Regions from separate parts of the Streptomyces sp. cg40 genome, predicted to be linked through region 2. Evidence: riboswitches for the same ligand, from Rfam matches in the RefSeq annotation. Region 2 holds a riboswitch; each other region holds the start of a gene.
The links. A riboswitch is a leader RNA that binds a small molecule or an ion and turns the genes downstream of it on or off. The one in region 2 is predicted to bind cyclic di-AMP.
Positions count from the first base shown of each region.

Region 1: another riboswitch for cyclic di-AMP. It lies ahead of ACQHII_RS13525 (M23 family metallopeptidase); the one in region 2 lies ahead of ACQHII_RS40635 (C40 family peptidase).
Region 3: another riboswitch for cyclic di-AMP. It lies ahead of ACQHII_RS19820 (transglycosylase family protein); the one in region 2 lies ahead of ACQHII_RS40635 (C40 family peptidase).
Region 4: another riboswitch for cyclic di-AMP. It lies ahead of ACQHII_RS02140 (NlpC/P60 family protein); the one in region 2 lies ahead of ACQHII_RS40635 (C40 family peptidase).

Region 1 covers NZ_CP190128.1:3,111,111-3,114,244, reverse strand. Annotated here, with positions in the region: gene ACQHII_RS13530 (M16 family metallopeptidase) at 1-523, shown strand, start outside; cyclic di-AMP (ydaO/yuaA leader) riboswitch at 725-888, shown strand; gene ACQHII_RS13525 (M23 family metallopeptidase) at 902-1,657, shown strand; gene ACQHII_RS13520 (GntR family transcriptional regulator) at 1,845-2,540, shown strand; gene ACQHII_RS13515 (HPr family phosphocarrier protein) at 2,702-2,983, opposite strand.
Region 2 covers NZ_CP190128.1:8,997,226-9,000,359, forward strand. Annotated here, with positions in the region: gene ACQHII_RS40625 (helix-turn-helix domain-containing protein) at 1-569, opposite strand, end outside; gene ACQHII_RS40630 (ATP-binding protein) at 782-1,240, shown strand; gene ACQHII_RS40635 (C40 family peptidase) at 1,325-1,798, opposite strand; cyclic di-AMP (ydaO/yuaA leader) riboswitch at 1,802-1,974, opposite strand; gene ACQHII_RS40640 (hypothetical protein) at 2,322-2,630, opposite strand; gene ACQHII_RS40645 (ATP-dependent Clp protease proteolytic subunit) at 2,638-3,134, opposite strand, start outside.
Region 3 covers NZ_CP190128.1:4,498,997-4,502,130, forward strand. Annotated here, with positions in the region: gene eno (phosphopyruvate hydratase) at 1-927, opposite strand, end outside; gene ACQHII_RS19820 (transglycosylase family protein) at 1,240-1,926, opposite strand; cyclic di-AMP (ydaO/yuaA leader) riboswitch at 1,936-2,109, opposite strand; gene ACQHII_RS19825 (transglycosylase family protein) at 2,303-3,134, opposite strand, start outside.
Region 4 covers NZ_CP190128.1:512,797-515,930, reverse strand. Annotated here, with positions in the region: gene ACQHII_RS02140 (NlpC/P60 family protein) at 1-1,262, opposite strand, end outside; cyclic di-AMP (ydaO/yuaA leader) riboswitch at 1,271-1,444, opposite strand; gene ACQHII_RS02135 (DUF1996 domain-containing protein) at 1,779-3,134, shown strand, end outside.

The DNA of each region.
Region 1 (3,134 bases), 5.9 Mb from region 2:
CTGCCTCGGCGGCACCCTCACCTCCCGCCTGGACCGCGTCCTGCGCGAGGAGAAGGGCTACACCTACGGTGTGCGGGCCTTCGGCCAGGTGCTGCGTTCGGCACCCGACGGCACGGGCGTCTCGATGCTGGCGATCAGCGGCTCCGTGGACACCCCGAACACCGGTCCGGCCCTGGACGACCTGTGGACGGTGCTCCGCAAGCTCGCCGAGGGCGGACTCACCGACGCCGAGCGGGACATCGCCGTACAGAACCTCGTCGGGGTGGCGCCGCTCAAGTACGAGACCGCCGCCGCCGTGGCGAGCACGCTGGCCGACCAGGTCGAGCAGCACCTGCCCGACGACTACCAGGCGACGCTGTACCGGCAGCTCGCCGCGACCGGCACCGTGGAGGCCACCGCGGCGGTCGTCAACGCCTTCCCGGTGGACCGTCTGGTGACGATCCTCGTGGGCGACGCGGAGCAGATCAAGGAGCCCGTCGAGGCCCTCGGTATCGGCGAAGTGACCGTCGTTCCAGCGGAGTAGACGCAGAGCGGCACGCGCGCGTGGGGGAGCCCTGATGACTGAACGGCCGTCAGGGCTCCCTATTGTCCGAATTGGGGGAGAGGTTGCCTGTCTGCCCTGTGGCGTGCGCTACAAAAACCGTGATCCGTTTGGGGATTGAAAGTGGCCCCCCTTAGCGTCGGTCCGGCTGTCCGTCAGGCACCGCGCCGCACTCGCGGCACCGGACAGTCATCGCCGAGTCCCCGTACGGCGCGAGCCAGGGGAGCCGGGGACCCACATGAGTCCCTGGGGTGAATCGGACGCCCGCGCGCACAGCGGGGGAGTCCGTAGGAGACCTTCCTGCTCCGAACCCGTCAGCTAACCCGGTAGGCGAGAAGGAAGGAAAGGACCAGCCACTTCATGGCGTTCACCCGCGCCACCGGGAAGCACCGTCGCCCGAGCCGGACCCACCGCACCACCGTTCGTGCCGCGAGCGTCGCGGCTCTCGCCACCTCCGGGGTAGTGGGCACCCTGGCCGCCGCCCCGGCGTTCGCCGCGGAGCCCACCCCCGAACAGACCGGCCTCACCCCCGTCGTCGCCATCGGCGACTCCGTGGCCGAGAAGATCGACGCCCAGGCCGTCGCCCAGCGGCAGGCCGCCGCCGAGACGCTGGCCGAGGAGACCGCCCGCGCCAAGGCCGCCGCCCAGGCCGAGGCGGCCCGCGAGGCCCAGGCACGCGCCGCCCGCGAGGCCGAGCGCAAGAGGCTCAACACCTTCGTCGCGCCGGTCGCCAACTCCTATGTGTCCACCGGCTACAAGACCGGCGGCTCCCTGTGGTCCTCCGGCGCCCACACGGGCATCGACTTCCACGCCTCGACCGGCACCAGCGTCCACGCGGTGGGCTCCGGCACCGTCGTCGAGGCAGGCTGGGGCGGCTCGTACGGCAACGAGGTCGTGATCAGGATGGCCGACGGCATGTACACCATGTACGGCCACCTGTCGTCCATCGGCGTCTCGGTCGGCCAGAAGGTCACCCCGGGCCAGCAGATCGGTCTCTCCGGGGCGACCGGCAACGTCACCGGACCGCACCTCCACTTCGAGGCCCGTACGACCGCCGAGTACGGCTCCGACGTCGACCCCGTCGCCTACCTCCGCAAGCACGGCGTCAACGTCTGACGACGCACCACCGCACTTCCCGGAGCCCCGGCCCGTCGGCCGGGGCTTTCGGCGTTTCCGGACCCCTCCTGTCCAAAAAATATCCATGGATTCCGGTCCGCCATCGGAAATTCCCGCTGATTGCAATAGAGTCACGGAACACACGTCAATCGTCGACGTTTCACGGGGATTAAGGCGGAGGTCGGACATGCGTATTCCGGCGCACTCGGTATGCACGGCGATCCGGGACGACATCGTCGCCGGTGTCTACGAGCGCGGCGGCCGGCTCACGGAGGAACTCCTCGCGCGCCGGTACGGCGTCTCGCGCGTCCCCGTGCGGGAGGCGCTGCGCACGCTGGAGGCGGAGGGGTTCGTGGTGACCCGGCGGCACGCGGGCGCGTGCGTCGCGGAACCGACCGAGCAGGAGGCCGCCGACCTGCTGGAGATGCGGATGCTGCTGGAGCCGCTCGGCGCCTCGCGGGCCGCCCAGCGGCGCACCGAGGCCCACCTCAAGGTGCTGCGCGGACTCGTCAGGCTGGGCCAGGAGCGCGCCAGGAGGGGCAACAGCGAGGATCTGCGCTCCCTGGGCAGCTGGTTCCACGAGACGCTGGCCCAGGCCTCCGGGAGCCCCGCCCTGACCTCGATGCTGACCCAACTGCGGCACAAGATCGCCTGGATGTACGCGGTGGAGGCACCGGCCAACCCCGTGGAGTCCTGGGCGGAGCACGGGGCCATCGTGGACGCCGTGGCGCGCGGCGACGGGGAGCGCGCGCGGGCGATCACCGCCCTGCACACCGAGCGCGCGGGCAGCGCGCACCGGCTGCGCTTTCCCGGCGGGGCGAACGGCACGGACCGTGTGAGGACTTCGCAACCTCCCGTAAACATGTCGGGCCTCCGGCATTAACACGGGCGCCGTATACAAAGAGGGGATAATTCGCGGGGGATTATTTCTGCTGCCCGCAAGTGGAATTGCGAAGGGCTCGCCCGGTAATTCGGGCGAGCCCTTCGAGGTTGCGGTGCATCGGTTTTGCGGCGAAATCACCGCAACCATCAATTGCGGGTAACTCAGACGGTCTCGGGGAGCTCCTCGAGACCCTCCGCGACCAGCTTCGCCAGCCGGTCGAGGGCGGCGTCCGCGCCCTCGGCGTCCGACGCGAGGACGATCTCCTCGCCGCCCTGGGCACCCAGGCCCAGGACCGCGAGCATGGAGGCCGCGTTGACGGGGTTGCCGTCGGCCTTGGCGATCGTCACGGGGATACCTGCGGCCGTGGTGGCCCGGACGAAGATGGAGGCGGGACGGGCGTGAAGGCCCTCCGCCCAGCCGACGTTGACGCGGCGCTCAGCCATGTGATGCTGCCCTTCAGAGTCTCAGGGTTGTCTAGACCAGTTTCCCACACGTGAAGCGAGCCCGGAGCGGCCCCGCGGACCGTCCGGAAAGGGGTGTCGGACCGCGGCCTCGGCCCCACTTCCCCTCGTCTCCTCGCTGCTTTCACCCACA
Region 2 (3,134 bases):
CCCGGCCCGCCGACCTCCCGGCGCATCACCGCCTCGTCGAGGACCACGCTCAGTTCGAGTGGGGGATCCGCGCGCAGGATGTCCTGCCGGGCCAGCCGCACCTGCACCAGCGCGTCGAGCCGCTCCGGCCCGTCGTTGTCGAGGCCTCCCACGGCGGCCCGGGTCACCGCGCGGGCGTACTCGGGTGTCTGGAGCAGCCCGGGGACCACCGAGGTCTCCAGGGTGCGGATCGTACTGGCCTGTGACTCCAGGCTGATGAAGTCCCGGTAGGCGGGCGGCAGTACACCGCGATACGCGTGCCACCAGTGGTGCCGGCCGCCCCCGTCATCCGAGCCCGCCAACACGAGCAGCATGTCCCGGAGTTGAGCGTCGCCGACCTGATAGGCGTCCAGAAGTAACCGGACGTCGGGCGGTTTCACGCCACTCGCGCCGGTCTCGATGCGGCTCACCTTCGACTGGTGCCAGCCGACCAGCCGGGCCGCCTCACCGCTGGTGAGCCCCGCGTCCGCACGCAACGCGCGGAGTTCGGCGCCCAGTTTCCGGCGGCGCACCGCGGGACCGTACTGCATGGGTTTCTCCTTACTCCTTCCGGGCCGCCCAAATAGAGTCTGGGTTCGCAGAGTTCACCGCTTTGAGCGACAGATATATGCATATCTTGGTGGATCGGCACCGTTGGCGACGCGGTAATGGCAGTCTGGCGAAGAAGCACCAGTCCGGGACCGTACTCGAACCATCCGCTCCGTGTCGGACACCGGTCCCGCGGGAAAGGGACGACCGCGCCATGGCAGACCATCTGGAAGCATCCGTCACTCTGCCGAGCGATCCCGCCTCGGTCTCCACCGCCCGCTCCTACGTGGTCGGGACCCTCGTGGAATGGGGACTGCCGGCGGACACGGAGGTCGCCGACACCATCCGCCTCATCGTCTCCGAACTCGCCACCAACGCCGTACAGCACACCTTCGGACAGTCACCCACCTTCACGGTGGACATCGAGCTGGAGCGTGACGAACAGCTGCGCATCGGAGTCACCGACAGCCATCCCCGCTTCCCCAAACGCCTGCCGGCCGCCGTCCAGCAGGACAACGGCCGGGGCATGGTCATCATCCGCTGGCTGACCGCGGAGTGCGGCGGCAAACTCCGGGTCCGGCCCACCCTGGAGGGCGGCAAGACGGTCTCCATCGAGGTGCCCTGGACGGTCCCGGCCCGGCCGGTGACCGCCGCCGGCCAGCAGGAGCCGTAGAGACCATGCCGAACGCCTTCGAACACCCGAGGGGGTGGCGGTCCGTCAGGAGACCGCCACCCCCTCGGGAGTTTTCAGCACGGATCAGCTGACCCGGCCGTACCAGACGCTCTTGGTCCAGATCTTCTGCAACCGCACCACGTCCCCGGTCTTCGGGGCGTGCCAGATCTTTCCCCCGCCGGCGTAGATGCCGACGTGGTAGACGCTGGAGCCCGAGTGGAAGAAGACGAGGTCCCCGGCCTTGCGGCTGCCGGCCGAGATGTGGTGGGTCTTGTTGTACTGCTGGGCCGCCGTACGCGGCAGCTTCTTGCCTGCCTTCTTGTACGAGTACAGCGTGAGCCCGGAGCAGTCGAAGCGGCCCGGCCCGGTGGCCCCGTACCTGTACGGGGCGCCCTTCTTGGACGCCGCGACCTGGAGTGCCTTCGTCGCGGGTGTCGCGGCCGCGGCGTCGGATGCGACGCCCGGGATCACGACGGAACCGCCGACGGCGGCGATGGCGAAGGCCGAAGCCGTACCGGCCCGGACCATCAGCGACGGGACACGATTGAGCGCAGTCATGCGCAACCCTTCGTCAGCCGCCTGTGAAGGATGACCTGTCGGATTCGGGCTGGCGAAGTTGCCCGGCCGCACACTCGCGGCTTCACCCCAAGGGCTGCTCGGCCCGGTCATGGCGTGACCGTCCCGGCGACCCGTCGTGCTTGGGTCCTCCACTCCTGCCGATGCAATCCTGTCGACCTGTCATCCGGGCGGCGGCAGGACTCGGCGTCCGCCCGGATCGCCCCGCCGCTGCGGCGGGGTCTTGTCGTCAGACAGGGATCTTCACCTATGAATGTCCGAAAAGCCCAACGGAATCGGGGATTTGTGGGGTTACTCACCACTCACTCGTTCGGCTGAACGCAGCGGTGTTCGAAGGCGTGTCGAGTGTGCATGACCCTCGGACCAGCACCGGAACACCTCACCCGCCCCACGGGCTACGCGTGTTGCGCAACCCGGACGGCCGCATGGACGGAGCGGCGACTACATCGATCGGGGGTACACCGTTCGGCCCGTTTCGCCCCCGGCCCTCATGGCTCCGGGTCCGTCAACTGTCGGAGGGCGCGGGGATCGTGACGCGAGCGGTGCGGCGCTCCCCGTCCAGCACGCGCAGCGCCCGCGCGAGCGTGGGGGCGTGCAGTTCGGTCTCGCCCCGCTGGTGCATCAGGGCCAGCGCGTCCCGCAGTTCGGTGGCCTTGGCCACCAGTGCCTGGGCCGCCCGCAGTCCACGGTACGTGTCCCCGTGGTGCGCCGGGTTGATACGGCCCAGCAGGTCGGCCACATCCAGATAACGGTCGATCAACTCGCCCTCGGCACGCGTCAGCGCGGGCAGCGGCGGAAGCTCCGGCGGCAGCATCGTCGGCTCACTCCCCGCCGGACTCGGTGAGCGAGGTCTTGCGGGTCGGCACGATCCGGTCCACCAGCCCGTATTCCAGAGCCTGTTGGGCGTCCAGAACGAGATCCCGCTCGATGTCCGCGCTCACCTGCTCCGCCGTCCGGCCCGTGTGCAGGGCCAGCAGCGCCTCCAGTTGGGACCGGGTGCGCGCCAACTCCTCGGCCTGGATGGCGAGATCACTCGCCTGACCCTGGATCGGCTCGGGCAGCGAGGGCTGGTGGAGCGTCATCCGCGCGCCCGGCAGCGCCGACCGCTTGCCCGGGGTGCCGGCCGCCAGCAGCACCGCCGCGGTGGTGCCGGCCCGGCCGAGGCAGATCGTCTCCACGTCGCAACTGACGTACTGGAGAGTGTCGTAGATCGCCGACATCGCGGTGAACGAGCCGCCGGGCGAGTTGATGTACAGCGAGATGTCCCGGTCCGGTGCCTGGTACTCGAGGTGCATGAACTGGGCCATCACGTCGTTCG
Region 3 (3,134 bases), 4.5 Mb from region 2:
GATCTGGACCTTCTCGCCGAGACGGTCGGTGATGACCTTCCAGCCGGCCCAGTCGTCCTCGTACAGCGGGTCCTCGATGGAGACGAGCGGGTACGCGGAGACGAGCTCCTCGTAGTACTCGGTCATCTCGGCGGCCGAGCGGGACTTGCCCTCGAACTCGTACTTGCCGTCCTTGTAGAACTCGGACGCGGCGACGTCGAGCGCGAGCGCGATCTGCTCGCCGGGGACGTAACCGGCCTGCTTGACGGCCTCGATGATGAGGTCGAGGGCGGCGCGGTTGGACTCCAGGTTCGGGGCGAAGCCGCCCTCGTCGCCGAGGCCGGTGGACAGGCCCTTGGTCTTCAGCACCTTCTTGAGGGTGTGGTAGACCTCGGCGCCCCAGCGCAGCGCCTCGGAGAAGGACTCCGCGCCGATCGGGGCGATCATGAACTCCTGGATGTCCACGTTCGAGTCGGCGTGCGAGCCGCCGTTCAGGATGTTCATCATCGGAACGGGCAGCAGGTGCGCGTTCGGTCCGCCGAGGTAGCGGAAGAGGGGGAGGTCGCTGGCCTCGGAGGCGGCGTGCGCGACGGCGAGGGAGACGCCGAGGATGGCGTTGGCGCCGAGCGAGCCCTTGTTGTCGGTGGCGTCCAGGTCGAACATCGCCTGGTCGATCAGGCGCTGCTCGGTGGCGTCGTAGCCGACGAGCTCCGGGCCGATCTGCTCGATGACGGCGAGGACGGCCTTCTCGACGCCCTTGCCGCCGTAGCGGTTGGGGTCGCCGTCACGCAGCTCGATGGCTTCGAAGGCACCCGTGGAGGCGCCGGACGGAACGGCGGCACGACCCGTGCTGCCGTCGTCGAGGCCGACCTCGACCTCGACCGTGGGGTTGCCTCGGGAGTCCAGGATTTCCCGGGCTACGACGACGTCGATGGACGGCACGAGCATCTCCTTCTTGGGGTCTGACGCGGCTGCGGCAACACCGCAGCGGCTCTGCGAGACGAGCCTAACCGGCTCGGGGCGATTGGCCATCCGGTCGGCCGCCTGATGGACAGAACCGAGAGTAAATTGTTTCCGAACGGAACAAAGAGTCCCGCGAAAGAACACGGGGACAGGAGTGGGCGCACAAAAAAAGCCCCGCTCCGGTGCGTACGGGGGAACACGCACCGGAGCGGGGAGCCCGTGGGGGACGGGGGTGACCCTCACGAGGTCTCCATGATGCAGTCCACGGATGTGAGGGCGCTGTGGTTCAGCTGAGTGCTACTTAAGGTGGAGCTGCTGACCCGGGTAGATGAAGTCGGCGTCGTCGATGATGCTCTTGTTCAGCTTGAACAGCTGCTGCCAGCCGCCCTTGACCTTGTGCTTCTCGGCGATGGAGCTGAGGGTGTCGCCCTTGACGACCTTGTACTCGCCGTCGCCCTTCTTGACCTTCTTGCCGGTCGGGGTGGTGACGGTCTTCTTGACGGCCGGGCGCTCGGCGGAGCGCGACGCGGTGGTGTCGGTCGTGGAGCGCTCGGTGGTGGCCTTGGACGAGGAGCTGCTGCTCGACGAGCTGGAGCTGCCGCCGGAGTAGGCGGCGCTCGACAGACCGGTGCCGCAGACGGGCCAGGCGCCCTTGCCCTGGGAGGCGAGGACCTTCTCGGCCACGGCTATCTGCTGCGACTTGGAGGCCTGGTTCGCGGTGGAGGCGTAGGCGGTGCCGCCGTACGCGGCCCACGTCGAGGCGGAGAACTGGAGACCGCCGTAGTAGCCGTTGCCCGTGTTGATGGACCAGTTGCCGCCGGACTCGCACTGGGCGACCGCGTCCCACTCGGAGGCGGTGGCGGCGGAGGCGCTGCCGGTGGCCATGAGCGGAGCGGCGATGGCGACACCGGTCACGCCGGCGAGCGTGGCGACGCGGGTGGCCTTGGACGGACGGCGGTGCTTGCCCTTGCCGGAAAACAGCATGGAAGATCCCAATCCCCTCACCGACGCCTGCGAGGTGAGCTGTCGGGTTCGGGCCGTGTGAGTTGCCCGGCCACGCACCTCACGGTGCGCGACTTGACCCCAAGCCGGTTCCGGACGTCTCTCGACTCCCGGGCCCGGCACTTACCTTGGGTCCCCCGCTCCTGCCTACGGCGCTTGACGCGACGACTGTTCCCGGAGGCCGCTGGCAGGACTCGGCGTGTGCGGCAGCCGGGGCTCGTGGTGACGAGCGGCCTTGACCGTAGACAGGGAATCGGCGGAATTTCAAAGACGATCAGGGCTTCTGAGACTCATCCCACACTTTCACCAAACCGGACATTCGGCTCGAAGTGTGACGTGAACTCCCGCTGTTTTACTGCTACTTTCCGCCCGTTTCAGCACTGACGTCCAGGGTCTGACCGGCGACGACAGTGGACGGATCGGCGCCTATCACCTTTTTGTTCTCGGCGTACAGCGCGCGCCATCCGCCCTCGAAGCCAAGGGAGTCGGCGATGGACGCGAGGGAGTCGCCGGCACGGACGGTGTACGTCTGCGGCGCCGCGCTCTCGCCGGAACTCTCCTCGGCGCTCGCTCCGCGGTGCTTGCCGGTGCTCTGCTGCTCGACTCCCTGGTCGGCCGAGTCGTCGAGCGCGCCGGTGTCGACGAGGCTCCACTTGCCCACCGCCTGCCCCGAGTTGTCCGATTCGTCGATTTTCGGGGAGGCGGCGGCCGAGCCGTCGTCCGCCGAAGGGGTGGTGGACTTGTCGGACTTGGTGGGGTTGTCCGTCGCGGAGGGAGTCGGGCTCTGCGAATCGGAGGGAGTCGGTTCCGTGTTGCCGGAGTCGGACAGCCCGAACGATCCGGAGGCACCGGAGGAGTCGGAGGCATCGGAGGAGTCGGAGGAGTCCGAAGAACCCGAGGAGCCCGACGAACCGGTCGCGTCGGCCGACGGCGAGTCGCTCGCGACGCCGGTGTCGACGTTCGCCGAACCCGAGGTCGTGGTGAGGCCGGCGACCAGCGCGCAGGTGACCCACTCGGAGGTGCCCTTGGCGTCGAGGATCTTCTCTGCGACGGCTATCTGCTGGGAGCGGCTGGCGAGGTCGGCGGTCGGGGCGTAGTCCTCGCCGCCGTACTTGCTCCAGTCGTCCTGGGTCAGCTGCAGCCCGCCGTAGTGGCCGTTGCCGCTGTTCTCGCTCCAGGCACCGCCGGTC
Region 4 (3,134 bases), 8.5 Mb from region 2:
GCGGGCGTCGGGCTCATGACCGGGGCCGGGGGGAGTGTGACTTCCGGGGCCATGGCCGGAGGGGCGGGGGGTGCGAGTACGGGGGCCGCGGCGAAGGAGACCTCGGGGGCGGGGGCGGCCGGCTGCCACTCCTGCTGCGGCGGGCGCCAGGACGGTTCCGGTGCGGGCTGCCAGTCGGGCTGGGGCGAGGGCTGCTGGGGGATCAGAGGTATCTGCCCGGTGGACCAAGCCTGTTGCTCGGTCACCGCGGACATCTGCCCTGTGGCCCACGGCTGCTGCTCGGTCACTGCGGGGAACTGGCCGGTGGCCCAGGGCTGTTGCTGAATCACTGCGGGCATCTGCCCTGTCGCCCAGGTCTGTTGCTCGGTCACCATGGGCATCTGTCCGGTGGACCACGTGGTCTCCGGGGCGGACCAGGCCGTCTCCGGGGGCGGCCAGGTGGCGCCCGCCGGCGCGGTCTCGGTGCGCGGCGCGCCGATGGCCGGGAGCAGGTCCAGGCTCGCGGTGAGCGGGTCGAAGGCCGGTGCTGGTGCCGGGGCGGTGGCGAACTGCTGTGGCGCCATGACGCGCGCGGCCGGCATCTCGACGGCCGGAGCGGGCGGTACCGGCGGCAGGTCGAGGACGGTTGCCGTGGGCATCTGCGCCATCTGGGCCTGAGCCATCTGCGCGATCTGGGCGAGCTGCGACATCTGAGGCATTTGTGTCTGCGACGTCTGCGGCATCACAGGAGACTGCTGTGTCTGCTGTGTCTGCTGTGCGGCGGGAGGCAGCGCCGCGACGGGTGCCGCGGTCAACTCCGCCATGGGGACCGTGAGTTGCGTGGCGATGGACTCCGGTGCGGCGGTGGTCCCCGCGGTCAGTTCGGCCACGGCACGGCCGGGCTGTGCGTCGAGCGCGCGGCCGGTGCTCTGGGGCTCGGGACGCCGTTCGGACCGCTCGGGGCGGGACTCGGCCGGGCGGGCCGGGGTCCTGCCGGGCGGCAGCATCGCCGGTACGGTCGGGCCCAGTTGGGTGCGGGCGCGGTCGAACAGCTGCCGGGTGACGGCTTCGACGGCGGGGTCGGAAGAACGTGACGCGCCGGGGCGCGACTCGACACGTGTACGCGGTTTCCCGGACATCGCACGTGTGGCGTTGTAGGTTCCGGAGTCCGTCTCGGCCCGGTCGTAAAGAGAGTTGATCCGCCGCTGGACTTCGTCGCGGCTGGGTCGGTCGTCCACGGTGGGGCCACTGCCTCCGGTGCGCGTGCGTCGTTCTGCCGGCATGGCAGACGTGCTCCTTCCGCTTCGCGCCTACCGGGTTAGCTGTCGGGTTCGGGCGTCGATCACGGAAGGTTTGCCCTACGGTCCTTGCCCTGAGGGGCAGTTGGACCGATTCACCCCAAGTTCGGTTGGGTCCCCGGCTCCGGCTGCCGCGGGCGGCACGCCGGACTCGGCGCAAGCCGTGCGGCCCGGCGCCGATCGCCGGAGTAGGTCGTACGGCCTGAACGTCAACTTAGCCAACGTGTGTGCCCCGTGTGAAGGTTGAAGCGCGATATGTCCGATACGTATTTGTGACCTTTACCTCGCCCTGGTGTGTCGAGGGGCCAGGAGCCCGCGGGGGCGGGTGATCCATAAGAGGTCGCTATGAATTTCTGGGACGGTTGAACACACCGGGACCGGGCTCCGTATTGGGTCGGGGGATTTCCATGCCGGGACGAGCCGGGCCGACCGATACGTGTAGGAGCAACTTCCTTGGCACGCAACACGCGCAGACGCCCCACAGGCGCACGACGCGCGACGATGGCAGCAGTCGCCCTGATGCTGGGCGGCGGAGGACTGATGGCGGCGAACGTCTACGCGTCGGCGTCCGAAGGTGGTTGGGGCGGCGACTCCGCCCAACAGGGTTCTCCGGACGCGGCATCGCGCGGCGCGACGATCGACTGCCCGGACATCGGCACCCAGTTGACGACGGTGCCCGACGAGGCGAAGGCCGACGTCGACAAGGAACTCGCGAATCTGGACCAGCAGATAACCGAGGCCTACCAGAAGCTTCAGGACTCCAGGGAGTCCATCCGTCAGGACGCCTCCTTCGCCGACAACGAGATCATGAATCCGTTGAAGGAGAAGCGGGCCGCGTCCATCGGGCGGATCGACGACGCCATCGCACGCGTCGGGGACCGCCCGGAGGGACTCGACGCGCTCGCCGGCTGCACCCTGATCGCGCCCACGAACGAGACCGGCGACCAGGGTGACCAGGGCGGTAACGGCGGCGACCAGAGCGCCAGTGCCAGTGCCAGCGCCAGCACCGGAGACCAGGGGCAGCAGGGCCAGCAGCAGTCCACCAACGGGCCGGTCGCCTCGGACTACGCGGACATCACCTCTGTACAGCCGAATGTGAACGCTCCGCAGGAGCAGGCCAATGCCTCCCGAGGCACGTTCGTCACCGCCTGCGGGGTGAACGAGAACGGTCTGTTCAACTCCGACAACGTGATCGTCGCGCCCGGAGTCTCCAACGGCGCCCACCACTTCCACGACTACATCGGCAACCAGTCCAACAACGCCTTCGCCAGCGACCAGGACCTCGCGAACGCCGACACGAGCTGCGAGAACCCGGGCGACAAGTCCACCTACTACTGGCCCGTGCTGCGCCTGCAGAACGGCAAGCAGGAACGGGACGCCGACAAGCCCGGCGGCGGCACCGAGGGCAACTCCGGTGAGATCGTCACGGCCAAGCAGGTCACCCTGACCTTCGAGGGCAACCCGCAGAGCAAGGTCGTCGCGATGCCGCGCCTCCTGCGCATCATCACCGGGGACGCCAAGGCCTTCGTCAACGGCCCGGCCAACGCCAACGCCTCCTGGAGCTGCACCGGGTTCGAGGACCGGCAGCTCAAGGACAAGTACCCGCTGTGCCCGGCGGGCAGCGACGTCGTGCGCACCTTCAAGTTCCAGAGCTGCTGGGACGGCCGCAACATCGACAGCGCCAACCACCGCACCCACGTGGCCTTCGAGGCCGCCGACGGCGCCTGCCCGGCGGGCTTCCAGGCCATCCCGCAACTGGTGCAGCGGATCGTCTACGCCGTCAACGCGCCCAGCCTCCAGGACGGCGGCAAGACGAGCCCGCTGTTCGCGGTGGACTCGTTCCCGGAGCAGCAGCAC